3 regions of the Cytobacillus sp. IB215316 genome follow, and region 2 is predicted to be linked to each of the others. Evidence: a T-box and tRNA genes for the amino acid it is inferred to sense, from the RefSeq annotation. Region 2 holds a T-box; the other regions hold tRNA genes.
The links. The T-box of region 2 lies ahead of argS (arginine--tRNA ligase). A T-box ahead of a tRNA ligase gene usually reads a tRNA of that ligase, here a tRNA-Arg.
Positions count from the first base shown of each region.

Region 1: it has a tRNA-Arg gene. The T-box ahead of argS (arginine--tRNA ligase) is inferred to sense a tRNA for this amino acid. The anticodon was not compared.
Region 3: it has a tRNA-Arg gene. The T-box ahead of argS (arginine--tRNA ligase) is inferred to sense a tRNA for this amino acid. The anticodon was not compared.

Region 1 covers NZ_JAXBMC010000001.1:237,030-247,217, forward strand. Annotated here, with positions in the region: gene SLH48_RS01070 (endonuclease/exonuclease/phosphatase family protein) at 1-839, opposite strand, end outside; gene SLH48_RS01075 (D-arabinono-1,4-lactone oxidase) at 1,049-2,410, shown strand; gene gerE (spore germination transcription factor GerE) at 2,835-3,059, shown strand; gene racE (glutamate racemase) at 3,680-4,474, shown strand; gene SLH48_RS01090 (GerMN domain-containing protein) at 4,602-5,699, shown strand; gene SLH48_RS01095 (hypothetical protein) at 5,805-5,948, opposite strand; gene rph (ribonuclease PH) at 6,230-6,991, shown strand; gene SLH48_RS01105 (XTP/dITP diphosphatase) at 6,993-7,601, shown strand; gene SLH48_RS01110 (metallophosphoesterase) at 7,603-8,115, shown strand; tRNA gene SLH48_RS01115 (tRNA-Arg) at 8,330-8,406, shown strand; gene SLH48_RS01120 (Hsp20/alpha crystallin family protein) at 8,677-9,126, opposite strand; gene ilvE (branched-chain-amino-acid transaminase) at 9,713-10,188, shown strand, end outside.
Region 2 covers NZ_JAXBMC010000001.1:381,352-391,539, reverse strand. Annotated here, with positions in the region: gene SLH48_RS01750 (M3 family oligoendopeptidase) at 1-1,141, opposite strand, end outside; gene sigK (RNA polymerase sporulation sigma factor SigK) at 1,345-2,058, shown strand; gene SLH48_RS01740 (DUF4349 domain-containing protein) at 2,133-3,023, opposite strand; gene SLH48_RS01735 (DUF523 domain-containing protein) at 3,610-4,071, opposite strand; gene SLH48_RS01730 (DUF4064 domain-containing protein) at 4,281-4,703, shown strand; gene argS (arginine--tRNA ligase) at 5,414-7,102, opposite strand; T-box leader at 7,358-7,604, opposite strand; gene SLH48_RS01720 (TlpA family protein disulfide reductase) at 8,081-8,599, opposite strand; gene SLH48_RS01715 (CcmD family protein) at 8,735-8,863, opposite strand; gene SLH48_RS01710 (cytochrome c biogenesis protein) at 9,058-9,795, opposite strand; gene SLH48_RS01705 (heme exporter protein CcmB) at 9,799-10,188, opposite strand, start outside.
Region 3 covers NZ_JAXBMC010000003.1:75,728-85,915, reverse strand. Annotated here, with positions in the region: gene gap (type I glyceraldehyde-3-phosphate dehydrogenase) at 1-307, opposite strand, end outside; gene SLH48_RS07475 (sugar-binding transcriptional regulator) at 355-1,374, opposite strand; gene SLH48_RS07470 (glutaredoxin family protein) at 1,509-1,760, opposite strand; gene rpoN (RNA polymerase factor sigma-54) at 1,794-3,113, opposite strand; tRNA gene SLH48_RS07460 (tRNA-Arg) at 3,644-3,715, opposite strand; gene clpP (ATP-dependent Clp endopeptidase proteolytic subunit ClpP) at 3,924-4,508, shown strand; gene SLH48_RS07450 (HPr family phosphocarrier protein) at 4,564-4,821, opposite strand; gene whiA (DNA-binding protein WhiA) at 4,850-5,803, opposite strand; gene SLH48_RS07440 (YvcK family protein) at 6,052-7,032, opposite strand; gene rapZ (RNase adapter RapZ) at 7,036-7,923, opposite strand; gene SLH48_RS07430 (8-oxo-dGTP diphosphatase) at 7,946-8,404, opposite strand; gene trxB (thioredoxin-disulfide reductase) at 8,871-9,812, opposite strand; gene SLH48_RS07420 (tetratricopeptide repeat protein) at 10,124-10,188, opposite strand, start outside.

The sequences.
Region 1 (10,188 bases), 140 kb from region 2:
AATTCTTGCAGCCATTCAGGCCACTCTTCTGTTGTTTCGAATAAATAAGGATCTGTTCCAGGAATAACATGATTCCAGTCTCCACCTAATATTAAATAGTTTTCTTTTTGTATCTCATTTGCTAAATATTGAGATAAGTATTGTAATTGCTGTTTTCTCACCTTCCCACCTTCATCGTATGCTGATAAATGTAGGTGAATAAGAATCAGCTCTTTTCCATTGTCGATAGGAATTCTATTTTCAGTAAATGCACGGTCCAAATCAAATAATTGTCTTGGCCAGTCTTCTTTTCCAGCTAGTGCAAATCTAGTACTTTGTTCAATTGTGTATTTAGATAAAGTCAATATACCACTATTTGCCGATCCCATTGGATCTAGGATTGGTACTGGTACCCAAGGGACTTTGTAATTTACACCATACGTATAACTATAATCAGGTAATTTCTTTGAAATATGATCGATTTGATTAATGTGATTGCTACGTGAAGAATCAGTATCAACTTCTTGTAATAAATAAATATCAGATTTTTTATCCTCTATGAATGACGTTATTGCTTCTAAATTTATCAACGTTTGTTCTTTGCTACTTGATTTTGACATTTTTCCACCGTCTAGAAAAAAATCTTGTTCCTTATCTAACCCTGCATAACCAATATTAAAAGTAGTCATCGTAAAAGGTTCATTTGCCCTAAGCATATTTCCACTTTGGTTATTAACTGTAAGTGAAATTTCTTCTGCAGGTTTGTAATCTGTAACTGTCACATAGATCAAAAAAGTGATAAAAATGAGTGCGATTAATAGAATGATATAACTTATCCATTTAGCGACTTTTATTGCCATGTACATTCTCCTTTATCAATACGTTTGTTATTAATAATACTGCAACTATCATTATGATAAGAATTTTACCTATAATTATATTGTAATAAAAACTAAGTGAATAATATATGTTTTCTTTCGATTATTCTGAAGATTTAGTATAATATTAATGAGATTTAAATATGATAGATAAGACTTTGAGAATAAATTGTATAGTGAGGGGGACAACTGTGAACTCCGTAAAAGCTGTAGAAGTACAGAGGTGGGAGAACTGGTCTGGGAGTGTTGTAAGTAAACCTGCAAAGGTCATGTACCCAAAAAGCATTGAAGAAATCATTTTAATCGTTAAACAATGTAACAAAACTAATCAGGCTATACGTGTGGTTGGTTCTGGTCACTCATTTACTTCATTAGTAGCAACTAATGATCTATTACTTTCATTGGATCTCCTTGAAGGGATAGAACATACAGACCGAGAGAATGATATTGTTTCTGTTTGGGCAGGAACAAAGCTGCATGTTTTGGGAGAGGCTCTTCACCAACTTGGATATGCACAAGAAAATTTGGGTGATATTAATGCTCAATCAATAGCTGGAGCTATAAGTACGGGTACTCATGGGACGGGAATCGAGTTTAGTAGTTTGGCTACACAAGTTGTAGAAATGACTGTAGTAACTGGGAAGGGAGAGTTACTAGAATGTAGTATGGATAAAAACACTCAAATGTTTAAAGCTTTACAGCTATCATTGGGTGCTTTAGGTATTATTGTTAAACTTAAGCTGAAGGTTGTACCGGCATATAAATTACTTTTAGAGAGCAAACGAATGTTCTTAGATGATTGCCTACAGAATCTAGACAAATATAAAACGGAAAATCGACATTTTGAATTTTTTTGGTTTCCATATAGCAAATATGTTCAAGCTAAATTTGTTAATAAAACAAACGACGAAAAAACAAAAAAAAATATTACAGATGCATTTAATAAAAAATTTATTGAAAATGGCTTGTACAGGGTGTTATCAGAAGGGTGTCGTTTAATACCTTCGTTAAGTAAATCGGTAAGCAGATTGTCAGGAAGAGTAGTTCCGAATGAGCGAGCTATCGACGATAGCTATAAAGTTTTTGCATCAATAAGAGATGTTAAATTCAATGAAATGGAATATAATATTCCAGCTAATCAGCTTGCCAATGTGCTTACAGAAATAAGGGATATGATTAATGAAAAAAAGTTCCCCGTGCATTTCCCAATAGAATGTCGCTATGTTAAACGAGACGATATATGGCTAAGCCCAGCTTTTGAGAGAGACTCCGCATATATTGCTGTTCATATGTACAAAGGGATGGAGTATAAAGATTATTTTCGTAGTGTTGAACAAATATGCAGAAAATATAACGGCAGACCTCATTGGGGGAAGATGCATACACTAACAGCACATACACTAAAAGAAGTATATCCATATTGGAATGAGTTCTTGCTGTTAAGAAATGACTTAGATCCAAATAGTTTATTTATGAACACATATTTACGTCAATTATTCGATATAGCTCCTACCTCCACGACGTCAACAAATTCACAATTAGCTGGTTTTTAATATTTTATAAGGCTCTTTTCGTAAACTTTGTCGCTTTTTTCACATATATTTAAGCAGCTCATGTGTATTTTATAATTTTTATAGTCTTTAGTGAGAAAAAAATGAATTATATTTATGTATAGCTCTCAAACGTATACAGCCTTTTATAATCATCTCTATAGGAGCTGGCACCTGATCAACTAATATTTAGGGTTGATTGAAACAACCCGTTACATCTAACCCAATCAAGCAATTCATTACGGTTTAATTATAAACCGAGAAAATAAATTCTGATATAAGGTGTCATGTAAAAGAAAAGCAAGATGTTCGTACATTTTGGACGAAAATAATCACAGCCATACTCCTTCAAACATAAGATAACATGACTAAATATATACCCATCCGCTAGTTCAGCTCGTACCTTTAGCAAGGAGGGTTACAATATTTGAAGGAGAAGGAGTTTCAACCAAAGCCGTTACTCACTAAGAGAGAAAGAGAAGTATTTGAATTGTTAGTTCAAGATAAAACAACAAAAGAAATTGCTAGTGAATTATTTATTAGCGAGAAAACTGTTCGAAATCATATTTCAAATGCCATGCAAAAGCTAGGAGTTAAGGGGCGTTCGCAGGCAGTAGTCGAGCTATTGCGAATGGGTGAACTTAAGCTTTAATGTATACCGGCTTACCTTACATAGGGAGGCCGGTTATTTATATGTCTTAATTTTAAGTAAGTTCTGTCAGCAAACGTGATCGACATATAATATTTATGTGAAAAAATTTAAGTGGTGGATTGCACAATCTAAGATGTAACTTTAAGGTTTGATACTGGAGGTTATTAAATGGAAAATTTTAGGGAGTTGAAGAACTTAAGCAGAGTACAATTTGTTCTATTGTACTCTGTGGTTATATCTATTCCACTCGTTGTAGATTATTATATAATTAAGTATTTTATGAACTCTTTTACGTTTCAGATTGATTTTACTGAATTGTTAATTGTTTGGGTTATTTGCTTTGTATTAAGTTTCTTGATGTCTATATACGTTTGGAAATGGTTTAAGAAACATACTTTGTAATACGTGCATATAACTAGTTTCATAAAAAGTTATGACTGTGCTCGATTTTATCGGCAAAGAATATTTAAGTAATATGATTGTCTAAGGTAAATTACTTTTATACAATTTAGTAGCTATGCTTCACCTTGTGAAATACTTGCATTTCAATTCAAAAAGATAGAAAATAAGGTGACACTTTAAATATACATCGAGAAACGAGATAAGAATGAGGCGATTTTTTGTTAAGACCGATTGGAGTTATCGATTCAGGAGTAGGAGGACTAACGGTTGCGAAAGAAATCAATCGTCAGTTACCTAAAGAAAGAATCATTTATTTAGGAGATACCGCTAGATGTCCTTATGGGCCGAGGCCGAGTGAAGAAGTCCGGGAATATACATGGGAAATGACAAATTACTTGCTAACATATGATATTAAAATGCTAGTTATTGCTTGTAATACTGCTACAGCTGCAGTATTAGAAGAAATAAAGAATGAGCTCAATATACCTGTTGTTGGTGTAATTCATCCAGGAGCTAGGACTGCACTAAAAATAACAAGCAATAATCATATAGGTGTAATCGGTACTGTAGGTACCATCGCTAGTGGCGCTTATAAACAAGCATTAGAGTCTATTAACCACAATGTTTATGTAGAATCACTTGCGTGTCCTAGATTTGTTCCACTCGTTGAGAGTGGTGACTATGAAGGGGAACAAGCGAAAAGAGTGGTTGCTGAAACTTTAGTAGAATTAAAAAATAAAAGAATTGATACACTTATTTTAGGTTGTACTCACTACCCACTTCTAAGTCATTTAATTAGTGAATTTATGGGAGAAAGGGTGAATATTATTTGTTCGGGAGATGAGACTGCTCGGGAAGTCAGCACGATTCTATATCATAGCGGATTATTAAATGATGAAGATGGTAATAATAATCATCTATTCCTTACAACAGGTGCACAGGAGATTTTCCAACAAATTGCTTCGAATTTATTTGGGCACCCTATTGAAAATATAGAAACTATTAGTTTATAAAAAATTAAATGAGAAGCTTTATTTTACATCCTCTAGCCAAGCTAGAGGGTTTTTTCTTTTTTATCGGTCTAAAAATAAAAACAGCTCGTATACATAGTAGTACAAACTGATGTAAGGGGGAAGATAAATGAAAACATGGAAAATACTCAAAATGACCACTGCTATATTAACATTATCAGTGTTATTAGCTGGATGTGGTCTTTTTGGTGGAGAAGATAAAGGCCTTGAGATTGATCCACCTCAAGAAACAACTTATTTGGAGGAAGGGGAATTTACTGACGGAGAAAGTGTAATGGATTCAGAACAAGAAGAAGGTGTAAGTGTTGATTTACAGGAAGATGTAGTGGTAGACACTGTTCAACGTGAATTATTTCTGCTCGATCAATATGGAATGGTCGTTCCACAAACAGTAGAGTTACCGATAGTAGAAGGTCCAGCAAAGCAAGTTTTAGAATACTTGGTACAAGATGGGCCAGTAGAGGATATGCTTCCTAATGGATTTAGAGCTGTATTACCTGCAGGTACATCAGTTGAGGTGAACATAGTAGAAGATGGAATAGTAATTGCTGATTTTTCAAAGGAATTTCAAGAGTACAATAAAGAAGATGAACTAAAAATATTACAAGCAATCACATGGACATTAACTCAGTTTGACACAATTAATAAAGTACAAATAAGGATAAATGGTTACGATCAACCTGTAATGCCTGTGAACGGAACACCGATTGGGGAAGGGGTTAGCAGAGAGCACGGTATTAATTTTGATGAAAATGAAGTTGCGGATATTACAAATTCATACCCTGTTACAGTCTATTTCTTAGCGGAAAATGCTGATTCAACCTACTATGTTCCTGTTACTAGAAGAGTAGAGAACACTGAAGAAAATAGCATCGTTGCTGTCATTAATGAATTAGTTGAAGGACCTAGTTACACATCAAAATTATTAGGGGCAATCAATAATGAAGTTGAATTATTGAGCGAACCGATCATCCAAGACGGGCAAGTTATTTTAAATTTTAATGAATATATTCTAGGAAGCTTTTCAGAAGATCCGATTATTAATACAAATGTATTAGATACATTAGTCCTAACACTAACAGAACAGGAAGGTATAGAACAGGTTGCTATTCAAGTAAATGGGAAAGCAGAACTTGTGAATGAACAAGGTGAATTATTAGCTGAACCAGTATCAAGGCCAAAAAATGTGAACATGGATAGTTTTTAAAAATCTTTTTTTGATATACTATATAAAGATGAGTACAAGAGGTAGGCGTATTTGAGCTACCTCTTCTTATTGTCTAATTCCCTCGAGGACGCTTCGTCATCGCATCTAAAGGCAAAGAACACCTTCGTATGCGATGACTCCAGCGCTTGTCGGGAATAACCAAGGTGCTTGCGCATTTCGCAATTGTCTAGCTCCAGGCGCCATCGGCTCGAGGTCATAAGCTAAATTGTCAAGAAGGTTAAAAAGCAACCTTCCAGCCAGCTTAACTTATGCTTGTCGCCGATAAGCAGTCGCCTTGCGCATTTCGCAATTGTCTAGCTTCAGCACCCATTCCCTCGAGGACGCTTCGTCATCGCATCTGAAGGCAAAGAACACCTTCGTATGCGATAACTCCAGCGCTTGTCGGGAATAACCAAGGTGCTTGCGCATTTCGCAATTAAAAACACTTCGCCATTCCCCAAAGTGAGTGGGATTGTTATATGTGGAATGGGGTGTTTATGTTTTTTATGTTTGATGAGGAGGAATTATAAATGAGAGTTGATGGACGGAACGAAGATCAATTAAGAAGAATACATATTGAGACAAATTATTTAAAGCATCCTGAAGGTTCAGTACTAATCTCTGTTGGTGATACGAAAGTTATTTGTACTGCGAGTATTGAAGATCGAGTTCCACCGTTTATGAGAGGTGAAGGTAAAGGGTGGATTACAGCAGAATACTCAATGTTACCTCGAGCGACTGATTCAAGAAACATCCGGGAATCTAGTAAAGGGAAAGTATCGGGAAGAACGATGGAGATACAACGCTTGATTGGAAGAGCATTGCGCTCAGTTGTTGATTTAGAAAAAATTGGTGAAAGAACAATCTGGATTGATTGTGATGTCATTCAAGCAGACGGTGGTACGAGAACTGCGTCCATTACAGGTGCTTTTGTTGCTGTTGTGTTAGCAGTTGGGAAACTAATGTCTGAGAAAAAATTAACAAAATCACCAATACAAGACTTTTTAGCAGCTACCTCTGTTGGGATAGATGCGAAGCTAGGGCCTATTTTAGATTTGAACTATATCGAGGATTCATCAGCACAAGTAGATATGAATGTTGTTATGACAGGGTCAGGCCAATTTGTTGAGTTACAAGGAACTGGAGAAGAAGCAACTTTTTCAAGAGATGAGCTAAACAATTTATTATCTTTAGCTGAAGAAGGGATTCATGAGATCATTCAAAAGCAGCGCGAAGCATTAGGTGAATTCGTCCAACATATTAAATCAGCTACTCATGAAAGTGGGAACTAGAGTGAACCAAGTATTAATTGCAACAAAAAATATGGGCAAAGTAAATGAATTTAAGTCCATGCTAGAGCCTAAAGGAATTGAAGTACAGTCTTTGTTCGATATTAACGAGCCGATAGATATTGAGGAAACAGGACAGACTTTTGCTGAAAATGCAATCATAAAAGCTGAAGCTGTAGCAAATCGGTTTCATACTATTGTCATTGCAGATGATTCAGGATTAGCAGTAGATGCCCTTGACGGTCGCCCTGGAGTTTATTCTGCCCGCTATGCTGGAGAACATAAAGATGATCAAGCCAATCTGGAAAAAGTATTGCAGGAGCTAGAAGGTGTACCAACTCATAAAAGGACTGGACGTTTTCATTGTGCCTTAGCTATTGCTTTTCCTAAAGGAGAAACCCATGTAGTTGAAGGCACATGTGAAGGTAGAATTACGGACACCCCTGTTGGACAAAACGGTTTTGGCTATGATCCTATTTTTTATGTAGAAGAGAAAGAAAAGACAATGGCTCAATTATCGAAACAAGAAAAAAATGAAATGAGTCATCGAGCCATTGCATTAAAAAAGCTTTCACATTTATGGTCTGAGATATTTGCTGATGAGGACAAGTAACATGAAAATTTTAGTCGTAAGTGATAGCCATGGCTTATCAGAAGAGCTTACACAAGTTGCTCGTAGACACGAAGATGATGTTCAAATGATGATTCATTGTGGAGATTCAGAGCTCCCAGCTCATGCTGAGGCAATGCAAGGATTTAACTCTGTTAGAGGAAATTGTGATATAGACTCAGCATACCCTGATCATTTAGTCGAAAAATGTGGACAGCAACATTTATTTGTTACACATGGTCATCTATATAATGTAAAAATGACTTTAATGAATCTTTTATATCGTGCTAAGGAAGTTGATGCGAAGGTTGTTTGCTTTGGGCATTCACACATAGCAGGAACAGAAATGGCTGATGGAATTTTATTTATTAACCCGGGGAGCCTCCGACTCCCGAGAATGCGCAAAGATAAAACATATGTTATACTACATATACAAAATAGACATATCCATGTCAATTACTATAGTATTGAGGGGAAGATTATACCGTCTTTATCAAGCGAATTTATCCTTGAATAATAAAATGCATAGTTCTATATATGCTTAGTCTTGAGAGCCACCTTACTATAATATAAAAATGGTAAGGTACTCTCTAAGTAGAATAATGGGGATTATACATAATAGCAAATTTGAGTGAGGTAATTTTTTTTTATTTACTCCTTAAAAATGATTGACAAACTATACTAATATTTATATAATAAATTTTGTCGTTAACAATTAATCAACTTATTTTGTCCCAGTAGCTCAGCTGGATAGAGCAACGGCCTTCTAAGCCGTCGGTCGGGAGTTCGAATCTCTCCTGGGACGCCATTACATAGCAATGTAACCCATGATGGGTTTTAACAGATAATGGATAATCATACAGTGTGAATACTGTATGATTATCCATTTTTTATACTGCTATTGATATAAGGAAATAGATATTTTTTGAAGTAGTTATGTGGATATTTTGAAAAAGTTGATATTTTATATAGCTAGAAAAATATTGTTCTTTTTTTAATGTATACGAAAGTAAATAAAAGTATATCAACTAAATGATGTTACTCCAGTAAAACCAAATATGAAAAGCTCCTCTGTTGATTAATGAAAATCAACATTAATTTTCTTCTTGGTGCCTTGGTTTTTTTTTGGCATAGTAACCTCTAGAACACCATTTTTGTATGTTGCTATCACTCCCTCAACATTTACAGTTGTTGGTAGAGTTACTGCTCTATGAAAGCTACCTGTATGTCTTTCTCTTCTGTATAAATTCTCATCTTTTACATCGTTAGTCCCATTTATAGAGCCACTAATATTTAAAACATTGTTGTCAATTTCAATATTTACATCCTCTTTTTTTTCTAATCCAGGAATGTCACACGTAGCCACAACCTCATTATTTGTCTCATAAACATCAACTCTAATCATTCCTAAGTAGTTTTGCTCATTGGTATAGTCGAAAGGGAAGTTTGAGAAGTTAGTAAATAGCCTGTCCATGTCCCTTCTCATGTTTGATAAATGTCTGAACGGGTCGTGAGGTATTAATGTCATTAGTTCTCCTCCAAATGTGTAAAATTTAAATTATATAGAAATATTCTCTGCAGTAGTTATAGAAATATGTAATATGGATAAGAAATAATTAATACTGCTTATATATGTAAACTGATTTGAGGGAAGATCATGAATAAAAGTTATGTATTGGAAATTACTTTAATTGCATAAATTTTATATTGAATAAATGAGGTTGGATTGAAGGCTTCACATTTTCAGTTTCTCTTTCTAACTTTTTGAACCTATTTTTTAAAAAGTTTCACAAATTTAAAAACCTCATAATAACAGTGATGTAAGCGTATTCAAATTGAGTGATAAATACAAATTTTCAAATAATTCTTCAAAAGACTATTGACTCTTTAAACAAATGAGCGTAAGATAGTCCTCAAATAAAAAATTGTCACAATATTTATTAGTTTTTAAAATCTATATTTTTACATGATTTTACGTTAAAATTCCTTAGTTTTTTGTCGGTATAAATACCTAGTGTTGGTTCATTCAAAAAGGTACATTTTAGGATATTTTTTTATATCTATGTATTTATCGATTTAAAGCGTCTATATAATAAAGGGAAGGAGGATATAAGATGGGTGATCAGTGGATTTTTTTAGGTGATACTTTTGTAAAAAAAGAAGATGCAAAAATTTCAGTTTATGATCATGGCTTTTTATACGGAGATGGTGTATTCGAAGGTATTCGAGTGTATAGCGGAAACGTTTATCGGATGAAAGAACATATGGATCGTTTATATCGCTCAGCTAAATCAATTATGCTAACTATTCCTTATACAGAAGAGGAATTGACAGATCTAGTTGTTCAAGCAATCCAAAAAAATAAGTTTGAAGATGCTTATATTCGTCTTGTGGTTTCTAGGGGTGCTGGTGATTTGGGTCTAGATCCGTTTAAATGCAGTAAACCTCAAGTTGTTATTATCGTGGAGCCTCTTGCACTTTTTCCGAAAAAGCTGTATGAAACTGGCATAGAGATTATTACTGTTGCAACCAGACGAAATAGACCTGATGTTTTAAGCCCTAAAGTTAAATCGTTAAATTATTTAAACAA
Region 2 (10,188 bases):
TTGATGGTGTACCAGAGAAAGTCATAAAAATACGAGATTCATCACTATCAGGAAAACTTGTGCAAAAGCCACCTGGTCGTTTTCCTGATCGATCTTCTGCTTCAATCCATCTATTATTAAATGCTTTTTGTGTAAAATCAGTAATTTGTTCCCCAAATAAGCCAAATTGTTTTAAGATGAACTCTGCACCTTCTTGATAAGTAACTGTTGAGTCAGTTTTACCAACAGGTGCGTCCAAATCACTCCAGCTTAGTTTTTCTACATTTAACAGTTTTGCTTTTCTATTTAAATAGTCGACAAATGGTTGCTTAAGATCTGTAATAACTGACCACATCGTATCCAATGTTTGTTTGCTCATACGATTAATGTCAAGCGGTTCTTTTAAGACATCATCCCAACCTCTTTTGTTGTATACTTGTAAGCGAAAACCTCCTAAATGGTTTAATATTTCGCTATAAAAATCAGCTTGCTCTCCCCAAGCTTGCTCCCATTTTTCAAACATGCTCTCCCTTGTATCTTTATCCTTACTTGAAAATTGATTGGCAGCTTGACCTATTGATAAATTTTGGAGTTTTCCATCTACTTCAAATGGGATTTTCATCTTACCAACAGCTAAATTATACATTTGTCCCCAAGAGTGATAACCATCAACAGATAAAGAATTTATAAGCTCTTCTTGTTCAATGGGTAGCTTTTCACTTGCACGTTTCCTGCGTTCAGTTAATACATATGACAGTTCTGCTAATAATGGATCTAATAGTAATTGATCCCACACTTCATCACTTATTGACACAAGATGTTCATCAAAGTGTGTAGTAATCGTTGCAAAAGCTGCATTCAATTGGGTAATTTCACCACGTAATATGTTAGCTTTCACATCAGAAGTATCTTGTGCCTGAAGACAGCTTACAAATGCACCCGTCTGTCTAATTTTCTTTGCAACTGATTGAAAGAGATCAATAAGATTATGTAAACCTTCTACATCATTCCCACTGCTAGGTGATTCAAATGTCTGTACAGCATTTTGAAACTCCTTCATATTCATTTCAATTTGTTCAATATAATTTTGTAAGTCCTCAGAATCACTTCCACCTTTAAAAATAGACTCTAAGTCCCATGTATCTAAATAAGCATTATTCATTCTGACATACCTCTCCTCTATAAAATTATTATATCTTCATATTATTTTATTCTATAAAAAAATTCAAATAACTTAATTCGCTACTAATAGCATTTATAATTGTTTAAATTGCCTTTTTTGCTGGGACAGACACAAAATCCACATCACGCTCATAAGAATTATTAATAGGCTTTTGCCTAGAGAATGAATGTGGAGGTGATTGGGTGACAGAAATTTTATCCGCATTAGGTTATTTCATAAAGGAGTTAGTTTTTTTAGTATCACATGTAAAAAACAATGCCTTTCCACAACCGTTGTCTCCCTCTGAAGAAAAAAAATATTTACAGCTCATGGCGAATGGTGACGAACATGCAAGAAACATATTAATTGAACATAACTTACGTTTAGTTGCACATATTGTGAAAAAATTTGAAAACACTGGTGAAGATGCAGAAGATTTAATTTCCATCGGTACGATAGGTTTAATTAAAGCAATCGAGAGTTACTCTTCAGGAAAAGGAACAAAACTTGCGACATATGCAGCTAGATGTATTGAAAACGAGATACTTATGCATTTAAGAGCTTTGAAAAAAACTAAAAAAGATGTCTCACTTCATGATCCAATTGGGCAAGATAAAGAAGGAAATGAGATTAGCTTGATTGATGTATTAAAATCAGAAGCTGAAGACGTGATTGAAACGATTCAATTAAATATGGAGTTAGAAAAGATTAAAGAATATATTGATATACTTGATGAACGAGAAAGGGAAGTCATTATTGGACGGTTTGGTCTAGATCTAAAAAAAGAAAAAACTCAACGGGAAATTGCAAAAGAATTAGGTATATCTCGAAGCTACGTTTCTCGCATTGAAAAAAGAGCATTAATGAAAATGTTCCATGAATTTTATCGAGCTGAAAAAGAAAGAGGGAGAAAATAAAACAACGAAATTTATTACACCTACGATAAGCCTACAACTATAGAGTAATATTTTCGTTGTCCTTGCAACTGTGATTATTTTTGTTTATCTTTTTGCAGTTTTCTATTTTTGAATATCTTCCCTATATAAAAAACACCAATTAATATAGTAATGATCAAGAGCCATATTGGAGAGTAGCCAATAATAAGCACAAGCATTGTAGAGGCAAAACTGATCAGTCCATTAATACTTTCTACAAATTCTTTTTTTACTTTATCCCAAGTGTTTAACTCGTCGTTATCAATATTAGCTATAACGACTTTGTTTTCAATCATTGACACAGTCACTGTCGATAGACTAGTTTGGTTATCTAAATATTTAATCCTACCAACAAGATGCTCGATTTCCTCTTGAACTCTCTCTAAGTCTTGTGAGATGGCAAGTACATCTTTTGTCTCCTTGGCATCTTTTAAAAATTGTAATAATCTATCCTCTACAATCCTTTTTGACTTTAATCTTGATTGTAAATCGACATATTCTTCTGTCACATCTTCGCCAGAGATATTTTTTGAATAAACTTTCACGCTTAATTGTTCAAGTTTATCTAGAAATGAGTAAAAGTTATTTTGAGGAATCCGTAATACTACTGCACCTTCAAGCTGTTCTTTATGTTCGTTATACACATTTGATTGAACGATATAACCCCCGATAGCTTCAGCATCAATTTGAATTTGCTTAAACGTTCGTTCATAATCCTCCACTTCCATCCTTATATTAGCTTGATAAATAACCATTCTGTCTTGGTTTGGATTATTTGTTATCTCTGTTTCGTTTGGTGCAGATTCTTCTGATGTGGTTAAGTCCATTGCTATTTCAGCTGTATTTTCATTTGATAAACTTGCTTTACCTTCATTGTACGAGCTACAACCAAATAATAGTAAATTGATAAAAACAACCATACAAAGCTTTTTAAATATATGCTTCAAGACTACCACCCTCACCTTTTATTGATAGACTATCTTGTAAACTCTGTTGTTAGCTAATAAAAAATTCTATGATGAAGTAGTGGTGTTAGGTTTACATCGTTTTAAAGAAAGTAAACCAAAATCTAGTTGTTGGTGTTTTTTTACTATTTAAGAAAGGGCTATTTTCATATACTTTGTAGCTTTTTTCACATTTATTTGAGTAAATGGTGTATTTGATATGATTTATAGATTTTTGAGAAGTAAGGAGACCACGCACGCAATAAGTATACGTGTCTATATCTAAGAACCAAAAACAACAGTCAATGCGAAAACAGCCTAAAAAACAACGAGCTATTAGAAAACAGTCTATTAAAAGCATAGACGAATTTTGGAACCATTTTGTTACATTTATATCTAAAAAGGTTGTTGTGGCGTTGAACACTATGATATAAGCAAGCATTCAGAATATATTTCATCTTTAATAACGATAATAGCTGTATCATCCCTCGAGCCGTTCTAAATTAGCACAATTAGCAAAAAAATTTCGAAAAAAGCACCTACAATCATGGTTTGATATACTAAGCTACATTTCTAAAGCAAGCTTTAATTACTGATTGAGTAGTTCACCGAAGTTATTTTCTGAGACGACTTTGAACCCATGGCTCTCCAACAATGCAGCTGTAACTCCGTTACCAGCTATTTTCATCCCATTAAAATCCCCATTGTAAATGTGTGTGGAACCACAAGAAGGGCTATTTTCCTTCAAGACTACAGTAGATGCTTTATATTGTTTAGCGATTTTTAACGTATCGTAAGCACCCTTTATGAATTGTTCAGTAACATCCTGTCCTGAAATTGATAGTACTTTTGCATCTCCACTAAGAACATCTTTGCCACAGCCACCGACAATTTCAGCTGGTTCCCTAGGAGTAGCTAAGCCTCCTAACACTTCTGGACATACCGCTACAGCCTTTTTCTTATCAACTAAATCTTTTATTAAATGATGTAAACTATGATTTCCATCATAACGACACTCATTTCCTGCTAAACAAGCGCTTACTAATATCATTTATATGCGGCCTCCCTATGAAAATGTTCATCCTTACTATTTATTTTATCACATGAACTTGTCATGATTTTAAAAGTGATAACACATATCAATATTTATACTGTAGAGGTTGTAATTTATAAATATATGAAAAAGTGTTATAGTTAACTGAAACTTTACGTAAATATGCTCGTATTTATAAAGTGATAACAATAAGGGGGAACCTACTAGTGAAGCGAACAGGAGAAATAGTTTTAAGTATAATCGGAGCCGTACTTAGTGGCTTTTTAGCAATTATAGGAGGGGCATTTACTTATTTAATGACCAATGAAGCATTTTTACAGGAGTTAGAGGCACAATTTGCTACTGACCCTCAGCTTGCTACATTCAATATCGCAGACTTGATGGAAATTATAGGTAATACCGGGTGGATTGTTGTAGCTGCCGGTATGATTGGTTTAGTATTAAGTATCATTGCAGCCTTTTGTTTAAAAGGAAATAATAAGCCAAAGCTTGCTGGGACTTTGTTAATTATTGCTGCATTATTAGTCGCCTTAATGACTGTGTTATTTGCATGGCCAATCGCTCTACTGTTCTTAATTGCAGGGATTATGAGTTTAGTACGTAAGCCGAAGCAAAACATATACGATTAAGAAATGATGAAATCGATTTTTAGCCTTATGACCGATTTCCATTATAAAAAAGAATTAGGTGTGAACACCTAATTCTTTTTTATAATTAAATTTCTTCACTAATTTCAGTACCAATTACTATGCCGATAACAACGGTAATCGTTATGCCCATCACGATTGCAAACATACGCTCACTCCCCTTTGTAAAAGAATGACCCAATATCTCTCTATATTCAATTTACCACATATTTAACTTTAATAAATTTAGTAACTGTGAAAGTTCTGTTACTAATTTTTTTCAGCATTCTTGTTGAATACAATAATACTAATACAGCTAGTAGAAAGGGGGAGCATGAAACCTATAGCTTTGTGCTCACTCTTCCTGATCGCGTATATACCCGCCAATAATCTGTTAGTTTCGAAAGGCTCATGTCGAACACTCTTCTGCTATATAATTCATAGGCTTTTCTCGTAGACTTATGAAATTCTAACAAAAGGGAATTAAAGCTATTCTCATCTTTGTATAGAAAAAAAGATGCCACAAATGATAGTTGTATACGGAGTGCATTTCCTAGTACGAAAAACAACAATCGATGTGAAAACAATCAATCTATATGTTATTATCGACTGTCGAGCCGCGAACTCAAGTTGTAAACTGCATAACCATAAAATGCAAAACAGTCAATTTTTTAACTTAATATTTTAATTACGGAGTAATAGTTCTACAATCATTACATTTCCTCTGGAGCTTCAATTCCCAACAATCTTAAGCCTTCTTGTAAAACGATCATTACTGAAGTTACTAGTCCAAGTCGAGATATCAGCTCGCTATCTTTGACTAACACCTTCACATTACCGTAATATTTATTAAATTCTTGTGCTAGGTCAATTAGGTATTTTGCAATTTGGGATGGTTCAAATTTTTCATAGCTTCTCTTAATTACATTTGGAAAGTCTATTAACAATTTAATGACTGACCAACTAAGTTCATCAGCTAAACCTTCTATATTGTGTAACTGTTCTTGTCCCGATTTTCTTATCAAAGAGTTAGCTCTTGCATGAGTGTATTGGACGTAAGGTCCTGTCTCCCCTTCAAACTTTAACATCTCTTCCATTGAGAATTCTACATTATTTAATCTTTCATTTTTTAAATCGTGAAAAATAAGTGAACCGATAGCAACCATTTTAGCTACTTTGTCTTTATTTATTAGTTTTGGGTTTTTCATTTCTATACTGTGTTTAGCTAGACTGATTGTTTCGTTTATAACCTCCTCAAGTAGAACAACTTTTCCTTTTCTCGTCGACATCTTCTTACCGTCTTTTAAAATAAAGCCAAATGGAATGTGAACGAGATTGTTCGACCATGTAAAACCTAGCTTTTTTAAAACAGCAAAGACTTGATTAAAATGAAGACTTTGTTCATGGCCAACAACATACAATGCCTTGCTAAACTGATACGTTTCTTTTCTATATATAGCAGCTGTTAAATCTCTCGTTGCATATAGAGTTGCACCGTCAGATTTTTTGATTAAACACGGTGGATAATTATACTCACTTAGATCAACAACATCTGCACCTTCTGATTCGGAAAGTAACCCAGACTTCACAAGTAAGTTCAGCGTTTCTTCCATTTTATCATTGTAAAAAGCTTCGCCATGATAAGAATCAAACTTGATACCTAGTAAATTATAAATACTCGAAAATTCTTTAAGTGATTCATCACGAAACCAATTCCATAGTTCGATTGCATGTTCATCTCCATCTTCAAGTTTCTTGAACCACAATCTTGCTTCATCTTCCAAGTGTTTATCTTTTTCAGCCTCATCATGAAATTTGACGTACAATTCCAATAACTGTTTAATTGGATTCTCTTTTACTTTCTCTTCATTTCCCCAGTGTTTATAAGCAACTATTAATTTACCAAATTGTGTACCCCAATCCCCTAAATGATTAACTTTAATGGATTGAAATCCACATTTTTCTGCTATAAGTGCCAGTGAATTTCCTATAACTGTTGATCTTAAATGTCCCATAGAAAATGGCTTAGCGATATTTGGGGATGAAAAATCAATAACTACATTTTCACCATTTCCAATATTTAAAGTTCCAAAATGATTACCTTGTTTTAGGATTATAGCCATTACTTCTTTACTAACTTCCTTTTTATTCAAAAAAACATTTACATATGGACCATCAGCTACAACTTTATCAAATAATGTGTGGCTAACCTGTTCAGCTATTTCTTTAGCAATATGATTTGGAGATTTTCGAAACTTTTTGGCTAAGGAAAAGCACGGAAAAGCAATATCACCCTGAGTATGAAACTTTGGTCTTTCAATTATCTGTAACGTCTCTTCATAAGTTATAACATCCTTTAAAACTTGTGAAATTTCCTTAGCATATATTTCTGAATAATTCATTTGCTTCATCTCCTACCTGTTATTTTCATCAGTACGTTTACTGTCCAAGTCTCTACGTCTACTGTCCATACTCGGGAATGTGAAATCTTGTTTCAAAAGGGTATACCTACAGTAATGTGTGGTTAACTATGTAACTAGAGCAGATCATATTCTTTCCGGAACTCTTGTAGCTTGATTTTTAATAGCAGGAAAAATATGAATTACCTTTTTTATTTAGTACACCCCTTCTGATAAAACTAAAAAATCCCGCCTCTTAAAAGAGACGAGATTTTCCCCGCGGTACCACTCTAATTGTTCAAATTGAACCATCTTAATGTCATTGATAACGGTTGATTAACCGGCATACCCTACTTGTACAAGGTTATTTAAATAAAAATAACGCTAATACTTTTTCGGACTGCTTCTCCGAAGTACGTTTCATTATGAATAATCGATTAGGCTTTCACCATCCCTAACTCGCTACACGTATATTCAAAATTACTGTCTTCTTCAACGAATGAATTATTTTTACAAATTATAAATAAAGTTTAGAAATATTTCAAGGTTATTTATTCCATAATTTTTTTTATTCTCATTTATTTTTCTACATCATGTTGTAAATTGTTTTGTATTTTATCTAAAAATGCTAGTTGTAATTCGTTCTGAGAATAAATACTTTCAAATGTGGCTTTAGTAATCGGAGATAGTTCACCCATTGCTTTCTCCTTATGTTCTTCTCCTTCTCTTAAAGCTGTACGTTTTACACTATTGGATAGCTAGTCATTTTGATTTGGCAATAAAATGTGTAAGTCCCACAGTTAACAAAGGCTGCAAAATAGTTTAACGAATGAATAGCAAGATCTTTTCGTAAACTTTATTGCTAAATTTTACAAAATTAAAAATTGATTCCTATTTGTTAATAGAAAAGTTGTAAGGAACAACCAGTTGAATACGTGTTGATGCCCTACAATAGATGAGCCACAGCAATTTGGCTGTGGCTTAGTTTCCATTTAATTTTAACAAACTAATTTTCCCTGCTAAAGTTTCTGCTGTCGTTGGACCAACTATTTTTTCTCGGATAATGCCGCTTGGGTCAATGATAAAAGTTTCAGGCTGGCCAACTACTAAATAATTTTTTGAGACATTATCATCTGTATCAAATAAATACAGTGTTGTTGAATTATGTTTTTTTATAAATTTTTCAACACGACTTTTAGGTTCTCCACGGTCGATAATAAGAAGCTTATACTTATCTCCATATTGTTGATGAAAGGCTTCGAGTTCAGGTTCTTCATCTACACACGGCTTACACCATGTAGCGAAAAAATTTAATACAACGAATTGCCCCTGATAGTCAGATAAAGTATGAGTATCTCCATCTAAATCCTCTAGTGTGAAATCATAAGCTGAGTCACCAACCTTAACTCCTTTGACTCCTTGTATTCCTGAAGCTAAAAAGAAAAATACGGCTGCCACCAAGCATAGTACTATGATTTGAATCATTCTTCTTTTGTTCATACAAATCATCCTCTAAACTGGATTTATCATCATTAAGAGTTACGTTCTACCAGTTGATGAATACAGTTAACAGCACAATCAAAAAGGACGTGTACTGTTAATTCAATACTAATATTGAAGTTTACTAGAACGAGCTTATTGCTTCTCTAACTCTTGTATATAATCTAATTCTTTTTCTAGTTTTCTTTGCCGTTTCCCAAGCATAACTACATATCCAGCAATTAAGACCCATGCAATTGTGTATGCACTAAATAAATACCCCATTTTCAGTTCCTCCTCTTTATTGTTTATTTACTATTCCATCGTACGCATAGCACCTTTAGCTATGAAAGTACTTTCCTTAGTCGCCTATCCTATACCAGACAGAAAATAATCTCCCCTGCAAATAGTTAATTAAGGTCTAGTGAATTTGGATTCTGTAAACCTACATATGCTACGGTATTTTTCGTTACTACCTTTTACGAAATTTTATTCATTAACTTCTCTTGAATAGCTTTCTTATTTTGAGCGATCGCAATTTTTGCTTTTTCTATATAAATACCTTTTTGGAGTAAAACAATATACAACAAAGTAATAAAACCTAGCGTAAATAACAATGTGAATAACATTTCAGGCTCAATTCCGCCTCCTTGTTGTGTCGGACCATCACCAAACACGATTGGATGAAGCTTTGAGTTCCACCAACGTATTGCCATAAATACGATTGGAACATCAATAAAACCAATAATTCCAAATACTGAGGCTAATCTTGCTTTCTTTTCCCATGCTCCGTCCATACGACGAACCATAATATAAGATACATAAATAAACCATAAAATCAATGTCGTTGTTAATCTAGGCTCCCAAGTCCACCATGTATTCCATGCACTTCGTCCCCAAATAGGTCCAGTTGTTAAGACGATAGTTGTAAAAACAACACCAATTTCAGCCGAAATTCCTGCAATGATATCATAAATTCTCTTCCTTTTTATAAGGTATAAAATACTATAAACAAACACGACTCCAAAAGCCAAAAACGCAACCCAAGCTGAACCTACGTGAAAATAAAATATTTTTTGTACTACGCCCATCGTAACTTCGACTGGAGACCATATAAATATTAAAAACATTGTTACTACACCTATTGGAATTGTTAACCAAAGAAGTATCTTATGAAGTTTTGATTCTGATTGCCAAACCACATTATTCTTTGTCATTTTTCACACCTCCATCACATATTCAAATAATAAGAAACAAATAACAAAAAACACAAGATCATACCCAATCATCAATTGCATCCACGATATAGCACTTGATAAATTCTCAAGATTAACTAGCAATATTTTTGTTGCCTGCACAGCTGCAATAATAATCGGACTAACTATAGGAAATAAGACAATTGGTAATAGCATTTCACTACTCCTTGAATTAGCAGTTAATGCAGCTAAAAATGTACCAATGCTTATAAAACCAAAAGTTCCTAAAAAGATAACTGCTAAAAATAAGGGAACGTTTCCTAGTAAGCGAAAATCAAATAAGATAAATAATAATGGTATAGAAATCAATTGAACTAATAGTACAAAAATGAAATTAGCGAGCATTTTGCCAAA
Region 3 (10,188 bases), on a different contig from region 2:
GCTTAGTGAAACGTCCAGTTGACTCAACTACAACATCAACTCCAAGATCTCCCCAACCAAGTTGTGCTGGATCACGTTCTGCTTTTACAAGGATTTCCTTACCGTCAACTACTAAATTGTTACCATTAACAGTTACATCAACATCTAATTTTCCATGAACTGAGTCATATTTTAAAAGATGAGCAAGCATATTTGCATCTGTTAAATCATTAACAGCAACTACTTCAATATTAGGGTTTTTTAATGCAGCACGAAATACGATACGACCAATACGGCCAAATCCATTAATACCAACTTTTACAGTCATGATAATTTCCTCCTTAAAATAGAAAGCTTAAATATATTAGGTAGGGATTAACCCTTAACTAACTCTTTTGCAGCACCTTCGTCGGTAATGAGCAAGGCGTTACTTGTTTGTTTAAAATAGGCTTTAATTGCTTTAGCCTTTGAGCCACCACCAGCAATTGCTATTACTGATTTATTATGTTTTAGGTCTTCAAGTTGTAGGCCAATCGTTTGAGCTTTATATACGACTTCTCCATGCTTATTAAAGTAATATCCAAAGGCTTCTGCTACAGCATTCGCCATTTCGATTTTCTTCATATCTTCATCTGAAGTTTTTCGGCGTATAGCCATAGTTTTAGCGTCTCCGATACCATGTATAACTATACTGGATGATTTTATAAGCGTGAGTACCTCTTTAATCGCAGGTTCTTCTATAATCGATTGGTAGGCTTCAGTACTAACTTGATCTGGGACATGAAGCAGTTGGTAGTTACCCATTGCTTTTTCAGCCATTTTTGCACATATCGTATTCGCTTGATTTTTTACATTCTCTCCTAAGCCACCTCGTGCAGGAACAAATAAGGTTTCCTTACTTTCGGTATTGGGAGTCATCATCTCTGCTACAGCAGCTAAAGTCGTACCTCCAGTTACCGCAACGATGCTGTTATCTTTCAAGCGCTTTTTAATACATGCAACACTCGCTCTGCCCATTTCTTTCTGAACCCAAGCTGATTGATCACTATCCCCTGATACTACAATTACTTCTTGTAGGCCTAATTTTTTCTTAACCTTCTCTTCAAGTAGCTTTAGTCCAGAGATTTCCTTCATCATCTCCTCAAGCTGCCGAAGAACGTAGACACCATCTTTCGTAATTGTCATACCAGACGCTTGTACAGAAAGTAAATCTTGATCCTTTAAGAATTGTACTTCAGCACGTAAGACCCTTTCACTCATACCTAGGCTAAGTGATAAACTTCTTCTGCCTATAGGTTGCATTAACCTTACATATTGTAAAACTTGATAGCGCCTTTGCATAACCTCTAGAAGGTTAGGTAATAATTTTTGTTGAACTTCAATTAATGAACGCATTGCAGTTCTCCTTAAAATTGGTGAAATTACCATCCGGGACTTTTTAAGTCCACCTATGACATATTATGTCCCGCATGTGGTAAAAAAAATCACCCCTGTTACAACTCTTATTCTAACAGGACTGACCCCTTTAATCAACCATTTAATCCTTGCTGTAAGCGCTTTTTTATTACATCTTTGTGAATAACTCCATACGCAATTTCTTCGCCCGCTATCTCAACTACAGGTATCATTACCTGATATTTCTCTAATAGCTGATCATCCTTGTAAATATCAGTTAATTCAAGTTGAAAAGGAATTTCAGCTTGTAGTTCAACTAATATTTTTTGAGCTTTGTCACATAAAGGGCAGTTTTCCTTCGTATACATGATTACTGTTTTGCTCATATCTTTCATCCTTTCAAAACAAAAACGCCTTCTTCAATCATATCTTTTTCTTTTTGAAGAAGACAAGATACCTAATTGATCTCTATACTTTGCAATTGTTCTTCGTGACACAATGATTTTGAAATCTCTATTTAACAGATTAACTAGTTTTTGGTCAGACAACGGACTTGCTTTGTCTTCCTCGTTTATCATTTGCTGTATTAACTCTTTAACTCTTGTTGAAGAAGCATCTTCATTAGAAGACGTATTGAGACTACTACTGAAAAATACCTTCATTTCAACTAAACCAAAGGGAGTCTGTACATATTTTCCTTTAACGGCTCTACTGACAGTAGATTCATGACATCCGACTACTTCTGCGACCTCTCTCATTGTAAGGGGTTTCAAAGATGATAACCCATGAACAAAAAAATTCGTCTGCCTCAATATGATTTGTTTTGTAACACTTAATAACGTCTGCTTTCTTTGTTCGAGGCTTTTGATAATCCATCCCCATTGTAAACCTTTTTCTCTTACAAAAGCACTCACTTTCTCATCGTCTACATTAGATAGGTCTTGCTCATATTGGACGTTAAATGATAGCTTTGGAAAATAATCTTCGTTAATAGCAGCTTCAAAATGTCCATTTTTCCGTTCAATAATTATATCAGGAATAATATAGGTTGTCTGTTCATGATGAAAAATATGTCCAGGACGAGGCTCTAATAATTGTATATGATCAAATATTTGTTGAATCTCTTTAGGCTTTACATTCAAAATCTTCGCCAAAGCCTTCCACGATTTTTGTGCAAACAATTCAAAGTAATCTTTAATAATAACTTCAGCTAATTCGTTCCTATGCTGATCCCTTTGTAGCTGTATAAGCAAGCACTCTTGAACACTCCTTGCCCCAACTCCCACTGGATCAAGGTTTTGAATAATTTCTACACATTTAGTTATATCCTGCTCAGTAACCCCAAAGCGATTAATGACATCTTGAGCCTCAAAATGAAGATAACCGTTATTATCTATATTTTCTATGAGATGATCAACAACATTTCTTTCTATATTACTTATTGGTAATAGTAATATTTGTGAACGAAGATGATCGTATAGTTTTTCAGGCTCTCCCCCGATATTTTCCAACCAATTATGTTGCTTACTTTGAGATGATGTGTTAGAAGTTTTTTTTCTAGGTATATCAAATGGTGTACTTTCCTGTATCTCAACAAGAGGATTTTCTATAGCTATATCATGTAAAAAGGTAAGTAGTTCTTGAGAGGAATATTGAAGAAGCTCAATTGCTTGAGATAGTTCCTTAGTCATCGTAAGCTTTAACGTTTGTTCTTGAAATAACCCCGGTCTCATTTCCATGCTCTCCACCCCATATCTATTTTACAATATATGAGATAATAGGTGTATGGTAAAACAATGGAAGTTAGAAAAGCGGTGCCGACTGAGCAGACTCGATAAACACTGGAAGCTTTACATTTGTAGGCGCTCTTTGCCTTTGAATGAAAAGGTGAAGTGACCTTGAGAGGCTAGGAGGCAAAGCTGGACATCTAGAAAAACGGAAGCTCCTTGGTCATCCACGACAAGCGCTGGAATCATCACACATAAAGACGCTCTTTGCCTTTGGGTGTAATGGTGAAGCGACTCGAGGTGATAGGTGCAGTTAGAAAAGTGGAGACGACTTGCTCAGCCTCGATAAGCGTTAGAGCTTCAAACTGTGAAGGCGATTTTTGCCTTTATGGTTTGAAGCGAAACGTCTCAAGGCGAATCTAGACAACTATTAAAAAGCCCTAATTTATCTGAAGCTCTATCATTTAAAGGCGCTCTTCCCTTCGAAGTTTCTTGAACAAAAAAAACCTTCTTTTGAAAAGAAGGTTTTTTCTCTTATGTAACGCCCTCGACAGGATTCGAACCCACCCTAAGAGAACCGGAATCTCTCGTGCTATCCACTACACTACGAGGGCATATAACAGATTGCTTTCAATATTATATGTTAGATTGATGTACAATGCAAGCAGAATTCAGTAGTATTTAGGTATAGCAGGTATGGATTTAAAAAAACATGAATAAGATAGTATTGTTAGTACTTTTCGTTTGACCTTTATTGACCATAGGTGTATGATAAAAATTACATAAATATCTAAATAAAGTTTAAAAAGGAGGATAATTAAATTGAATCTAATTCCTACTGTTATCGAACAGACAAATCGCGGAGAAAGAGCATATGACATTTACTCACGATTATTAAAGGATCGTATTATAATGTTAGGTAGCGCTATAGATGATAATGTAGCAAACTCAATTGTATCCCAATTTCTATTTCTTGCAGCAGAGGACCCAGAAAAGGATATTTCTTTGTATATAAATAGTCCTGGAGGATCAATTACTGCAGGAATGGCAATTTATGATACGATGCAGTTTATTAAACCGAATGTTTCAACAATGTGTATAGGAATGGCAGCATCAATGGGTGCATTTTTATTAGCTGCTGGTACGAAAGGCAAGCGTTTTGCTTTACCAAATAGTGAAGTGATGATTCACCAACCACTAGGTGGTGCTCAAGGTCAAGCAACTGAAATAGAAATTGCTGCGAAGCGCATTTTATTCTTACGTGATAAATTAAATGGCATCCTTTCTGATCGTACTGGTCAGCCATTAGAAGTGATCGAACGTGATACAGAGCGTGATAACTTTATGACTGCTGAAAAAGCCACAGAATACGGCTTAATCGATAAAGTTCTACACCCAGCGAAGTAATCATCTACTTACTAAATAAGCAAAAAACCCTCTCACTGTTGTGAGAGGGTTTTATTTAGCCATTTTGAATAACAAAATTACATAATGCTTCAAGTGCTTCTTCTTCATCTTGCCCATCAGCATACAATGTAATTGTTGAACCATTGCTAACCGCTAAGCTCATTAGGCCCATAATGCTTTTAGCATTTACCTTTTTGCCATTCTTCTCTAAAAAAATATCTGAAGCGTAACGATTCGCCTCTTGAACAAATAGAGCTGCTGGTCGAGCTTGTAATCCTGTTTTCAATTGTACCTCTACTTTTTTTTCAACCATTTCATGTTCCTCCCTTTTTCAAAAGCTATTATTTTGTTTTAATAGAATGACCTGATCGCAGCTTGTCTGCGATTTCATCTATTTTTCGAAGGCGATGATTAATCCCTGACTTACTTATGCTTCCACCAGGTAGCATTTCACCTAGTTCCTTTAATGTAACATCTTGATAAGTAATTCTTAGCTCTGCAATAACTCGAAGCTTATCGGGAAGTGAACTAAGCCCTACTGTTTCATCAATATACCGAATATTTTCTACTTGCCTAATAGCTGCACCGACTGTTTTATTTAAATTGGCAGTCTCACAGTTCACTAAGCGATTCACTGAATTCCTCATGTCTCTAACAATACGGACATCTTCAAATCTTAACAATGCACTATGGGCACCGATAATATTTAGAAATTCAGCAATCTTTTCAGCTTCTTTTAAATACGTTACAAAGCCTTTTTTTCTTTCAATCATTTTACAATTTAATTGAAAGCTGGTGTTCATTAATTCACAAAGTGCTTGACTATGTTCCCGATATAACGAAAATATCTCTAGGTGGTATGAAGACGTTTCTGGATTATTGATCGATCCGCCTGCTAAAAAAGCTCCACGTAAATAAGATCTTTTACAACATTTTTTCTTAATTAAGTCATCTGAAATCCTTCCAAGAAACGAGAAACCTTCATCGATGATTTTTAAGTCTTCAAGAATACCTTTAGCGCTTTCAATTAAGCGAACAATATATACATTATTCTTTTTCAAACGCATTTTTTTTCTAACTAATAGTTCAACTGAGACATCATACAATCTCTTTAGCAATGTATAGATACGTCTTGCAATTGCTGCATTTTCAGTTTGAATAGTTACAATGAGTTTACGATTTGAAAAAGTTAATGACCCATTCATTCTTATTAATGCAGAGAGCTCTGACTTTGCACAGCAATCTTTAATTTCAATATTTGTGAGTTCCTTTTTGGTCTCTGATGCATATGACATACCTCTCAGCCCCTTTTATCTATATGCGCGTTAAATAGGAGGACAAAAAGGTCGACGCAGAATAAGGCGGTATAGCTTCTGTCACCTCTGAGGTTACTTACATTGAGCAACCTCCTTGACTCCTTCCAATATAACTAGTATATGCAAATACAAACAAAATTGTATTTTGCATTCAAAAATTAAGTAGTTCCATTAAAATGCTATCACACTCGTACATAAAAGGTAAATGAGTACTTTGTATACGACCGTTACATTCCATGGATTTTGTGAACATTCTGTAAAAGTGAGTATAAGAGAGATGCTACTTTCTTTGTGTCATGTCGAATGACTCCATCTTCAAAGCTAATAATATTATCGTGAATAATATCTAACCCTAAATCCTTTAATCGTTCGATATCATATATGACTGGTTGAGCCATTTCTTTTGCATATCTATCTATAATGTACGCAGGGATTTCCTCTTCATTCACCATAATCACATCAAGAAAATCGCATTTCATATGATCATAAAGTGCTCTAACATGGTCACTTGCTGTATAGTTTGATGTTTCTCCAAACTGAGTCATCACATTACACATATAGACCTTTTTTGCTGTTGCAGCACAAACCTCTTTTCCTATATTAGAAACTAATAGGTTAGGTAAAATACTTGTATATAAACTTCCGGGGCCAATAACAATTAAATCTGCTTCGCGTATTGCTGCTATTGTCTCAGAAAGCGGCTTAACATCTTCAGGTGTCAAAAAGACACGTTGGATTTTCTTTCCATAATCAGGTATTTTTGATTCTCCAGATACCAATGTTCCATCTGCCATTTCAGCATGCAAATTAACGCTTCTATTAGCAGCTGGTAACACTTGACCTCTCACGTTTAACACTTTGCTCATTTCTCCAATTGCATGAACAAAATCGCCTGTTATATTTGTCATTGCAGCTAAGATAATATTTCCCAATGAATGTCCAGACAAACCATTGCCATCCTCAAACCTATACTGGAACAACTCTTCAACCAATGGTTCAACATCTGATAAAGCTACTAACACATTTCTAATATCACCAGGTGGTGGAATGTCAAGCTCGTTTCTAAGTCTTCCTGAGCTCCCACCATCATCAGCCACTGTAACGATAGCGGTGATATTCACAGGGTATTGCTTTAAGCCCCGCAATAAGACAGGTAAGCCTGTACCTCCGCCTATAATTACAATATTAGGCTGTTTTTTTCTTTCCATGTATTATTTTTCCTTTCGCTTGTCAATATCTCGATGAGATATACGAGTTTTATAGCTATTTTCAAAATACTGACCTAAATACTCCGCTAATGTTACGGAGCGGTGCTGACCACCAGTACATCCAATTGCAACGATGAGCTGGCTCTTTCCTTCTCTTTTATAATGTGGCAGCATAAAAGTCAATAAATCAACAACTTTTGTTAAAAATTTTTGCGTATCGTTCCATTTTAATACATATGATGAAACTTCTTCATTGAGACCAGTTTTAGGTCTCATATGATCAATATAATGAGGGTTCGGTAAAAAACGAACATCGAAGACTAAATCAGCATCTATCGGCAAACCATATTTAAAGCCAAAAGATACAACATTAACAGTAAAAATTTGTTTACCTTGGGTTGCAAACTGCTGTAATATTTTTTCCCTCAAGTCACGAGGTTTTAAATCCGATGTATCATAAATCAGCTGTGCTCTTCCCTTTAATTCTTCCAACATTTTTCTTTCTAGCTGAATACCTTCAAGAGGAAGTCCTTCTTGAGACAGCGGATGAGATCTCCTCGTCTCTTTATAACGACTAACTAAAGTCGCATCCTTGGCATCTAAAAATAAGATTTGAGGTGTGATCCACGATTTCTCTGCCATGTCATCTAGTGCTTCAAATAGTGTTTCAAAAAATTCTCTTCCTCTTAAGTCCATTCCAAGTGCTACTTTATTCATCTTATTACCGGAATCCTTCATAAGTTCTAGAAATTTCGGAAGTAAAGAAGGCGGTAGATTATCAACACAAAAATATCCTAAATCTTCAAAGCTTTGTATGGCTACCGTTTTCCCTGCACCAGACATTCCTGTAATAATGACCATTTGGATATCACTCATTGAGCCAGTACTCATACTATTACCCCCTCAAACACGTTTAACTAGGATCTAATCGATAAGAAAGCAACTCAAAGTTCGGCGTATATGTGAAAGTACCATAAATGATACCTTTTCCATTAACCATATAGTCAATAATGTGATAGTCACCTGGCGCCATAGGTAGCTTGGATATTTGATCCACTTTCTGCCATGCAACCTTCCCTTCCTCTGACTCTTTCACATTGCTACCATCAAATTGTGTGGATAGAAAGGTAAACATCATCCATTCCGAAATGATTTGATTTTGCTCTTTTATCAATATTGTGAAAATACCTTTGATGCTTGGATCTTTTATAAATATACCTGTTTCTTCACGAAATTCACGTATGCAAGATTCTCTAATGGATTCTCCCTGTTCCATTTTGCCACCAGGTGCTACCCACCAGCCTCTACTAGGCTTTTGTAAAAGTAATACTTGACCTTCATGAACTAAGACGCAATTAGTTACTCTTTGCACGCCTTTCACCTCGTTGTATTTATACCATTAATTATACTATTTCTACTAGCTCGTCACAATAAATGGTGTAAAACAAATACGGAAGGCACTCATTTCCACTCAATATCAACCGTCCTATCGCTAACGATTGGCATCATCTGTTTCAGAAGACAAGCAAAGGACATTGCGTTCAGGTCGTTGTATTGTCATAAATGACAAACAGAGAATATAGCTTATAACATACCTATATAATTTAGTTTTCGCATTAGTTATTACTTTTCGGTCTTAGAAATAAGTACGTATACCTCTAACGTTCAAAATTAGAGGATCCTCACGAAATAAGGTAATATAAAAAAAGGGCACGGGGTCATTTCCCGTGCCAAGGATATATTTATAAAAGGGGGTCAATTACTTATATTTATAGTACCTAATAATTGTTGCACCTGTGTTACAACTCGGTTAAAACGTTATTACGGTTTTGTTATAATTATTTCGATTTCTCTTTTAACTCTTCAATATAATGCGCTGCACTTTGGGCTGCAACACTTCCATCACCTGTAGCTGTAACGATTTGTCGAACGGTTTTTTCTCGAATGTCTCCTGATGCAAAAATACCAGGAATCTTCGTCTCCATCTGCTCATTCGTTTCAATATATCCATTATCATTCGTAATACCAAGGTTTGCGAACGGTTTTGATAATGGATTTAAACCGATGTATATGAACACACCATCAGTATTAAATTCTTGTTCTTCACCTGTTTGAGTATCAACTAGTGTCACACTACCCACTTTTCCGTCTTTTTCATTAACCTGTTTCACAGTATGGTTCCAAATAAAATCAATCTTGTCATTATCAAATGCACGCTGTTGTAGTATTTGTTGCGCTCGAAGCTGATCACGACGATGAACAATCGTCACTTTAGATGCATAACGAGTTAGGTATACCCCTTCCTCTACTGCAGAATCTCCACCACCTACAACAACCAGTTCTTTTCCTTTAAAAAAGGCTCCATCACAAACTGCGCAATATGATACACCTCGACCACCTAGTTCATTTTCACCAGGCACTCCTAGTTTTTTATATTCTGCACCAGTGGCAATAATAACTGCTCTTGCTTTTAATTCCTTACTACTAGTGACCACAGTTTTATACTCTTCACCATCTATAATTTCCTTAATATCGCCATATGCATATTCAGCACCAAATTTCTTCGAATGCTCGAACATTTTATCAGATAACTCTGGCCCTAAGATTGATTCAAATCCCGGAAAGTTCTCAACGTCCTCAGTGTTCGCCATTTGACCACCAGGAACACCACGTTCCACCATAATCGTTGACAAATTAGCTCTTGATGTATATACCGCTGCTGTCATTCCAGCAGGTCCTGCTCCAATAATTACTACATCGTAAATTGTATCTTCTGCCATTTTATTCACTCCTTCATTATTAACTGATTCATTCATAAGAATGTTATAAAATGTTCTTTCACTTAGAACATCTCTATAAGTCAATGAATATATAATACCTTTTCCTTTGGCTGTTTTCGCATTGATTGTTACTTTTCGTATTAAGATATAAGCACGTAAAGTTCCAAGCATCCTTTTATCTTTATTAACGATGATAATCTCATAAATACTTATGTGCTGTTTTAGTTTTTAACATAGCAACAAAGTATACGAAAAGCGCCTTTCCTTAATTGTATCCTATAAGACACTGAATGAATCGTCCAATAATCTGCTCACTGAAGAAGAACATTCACAAATTCACCATATTTTGAAACAGTTTTTACCGAAACATCATATT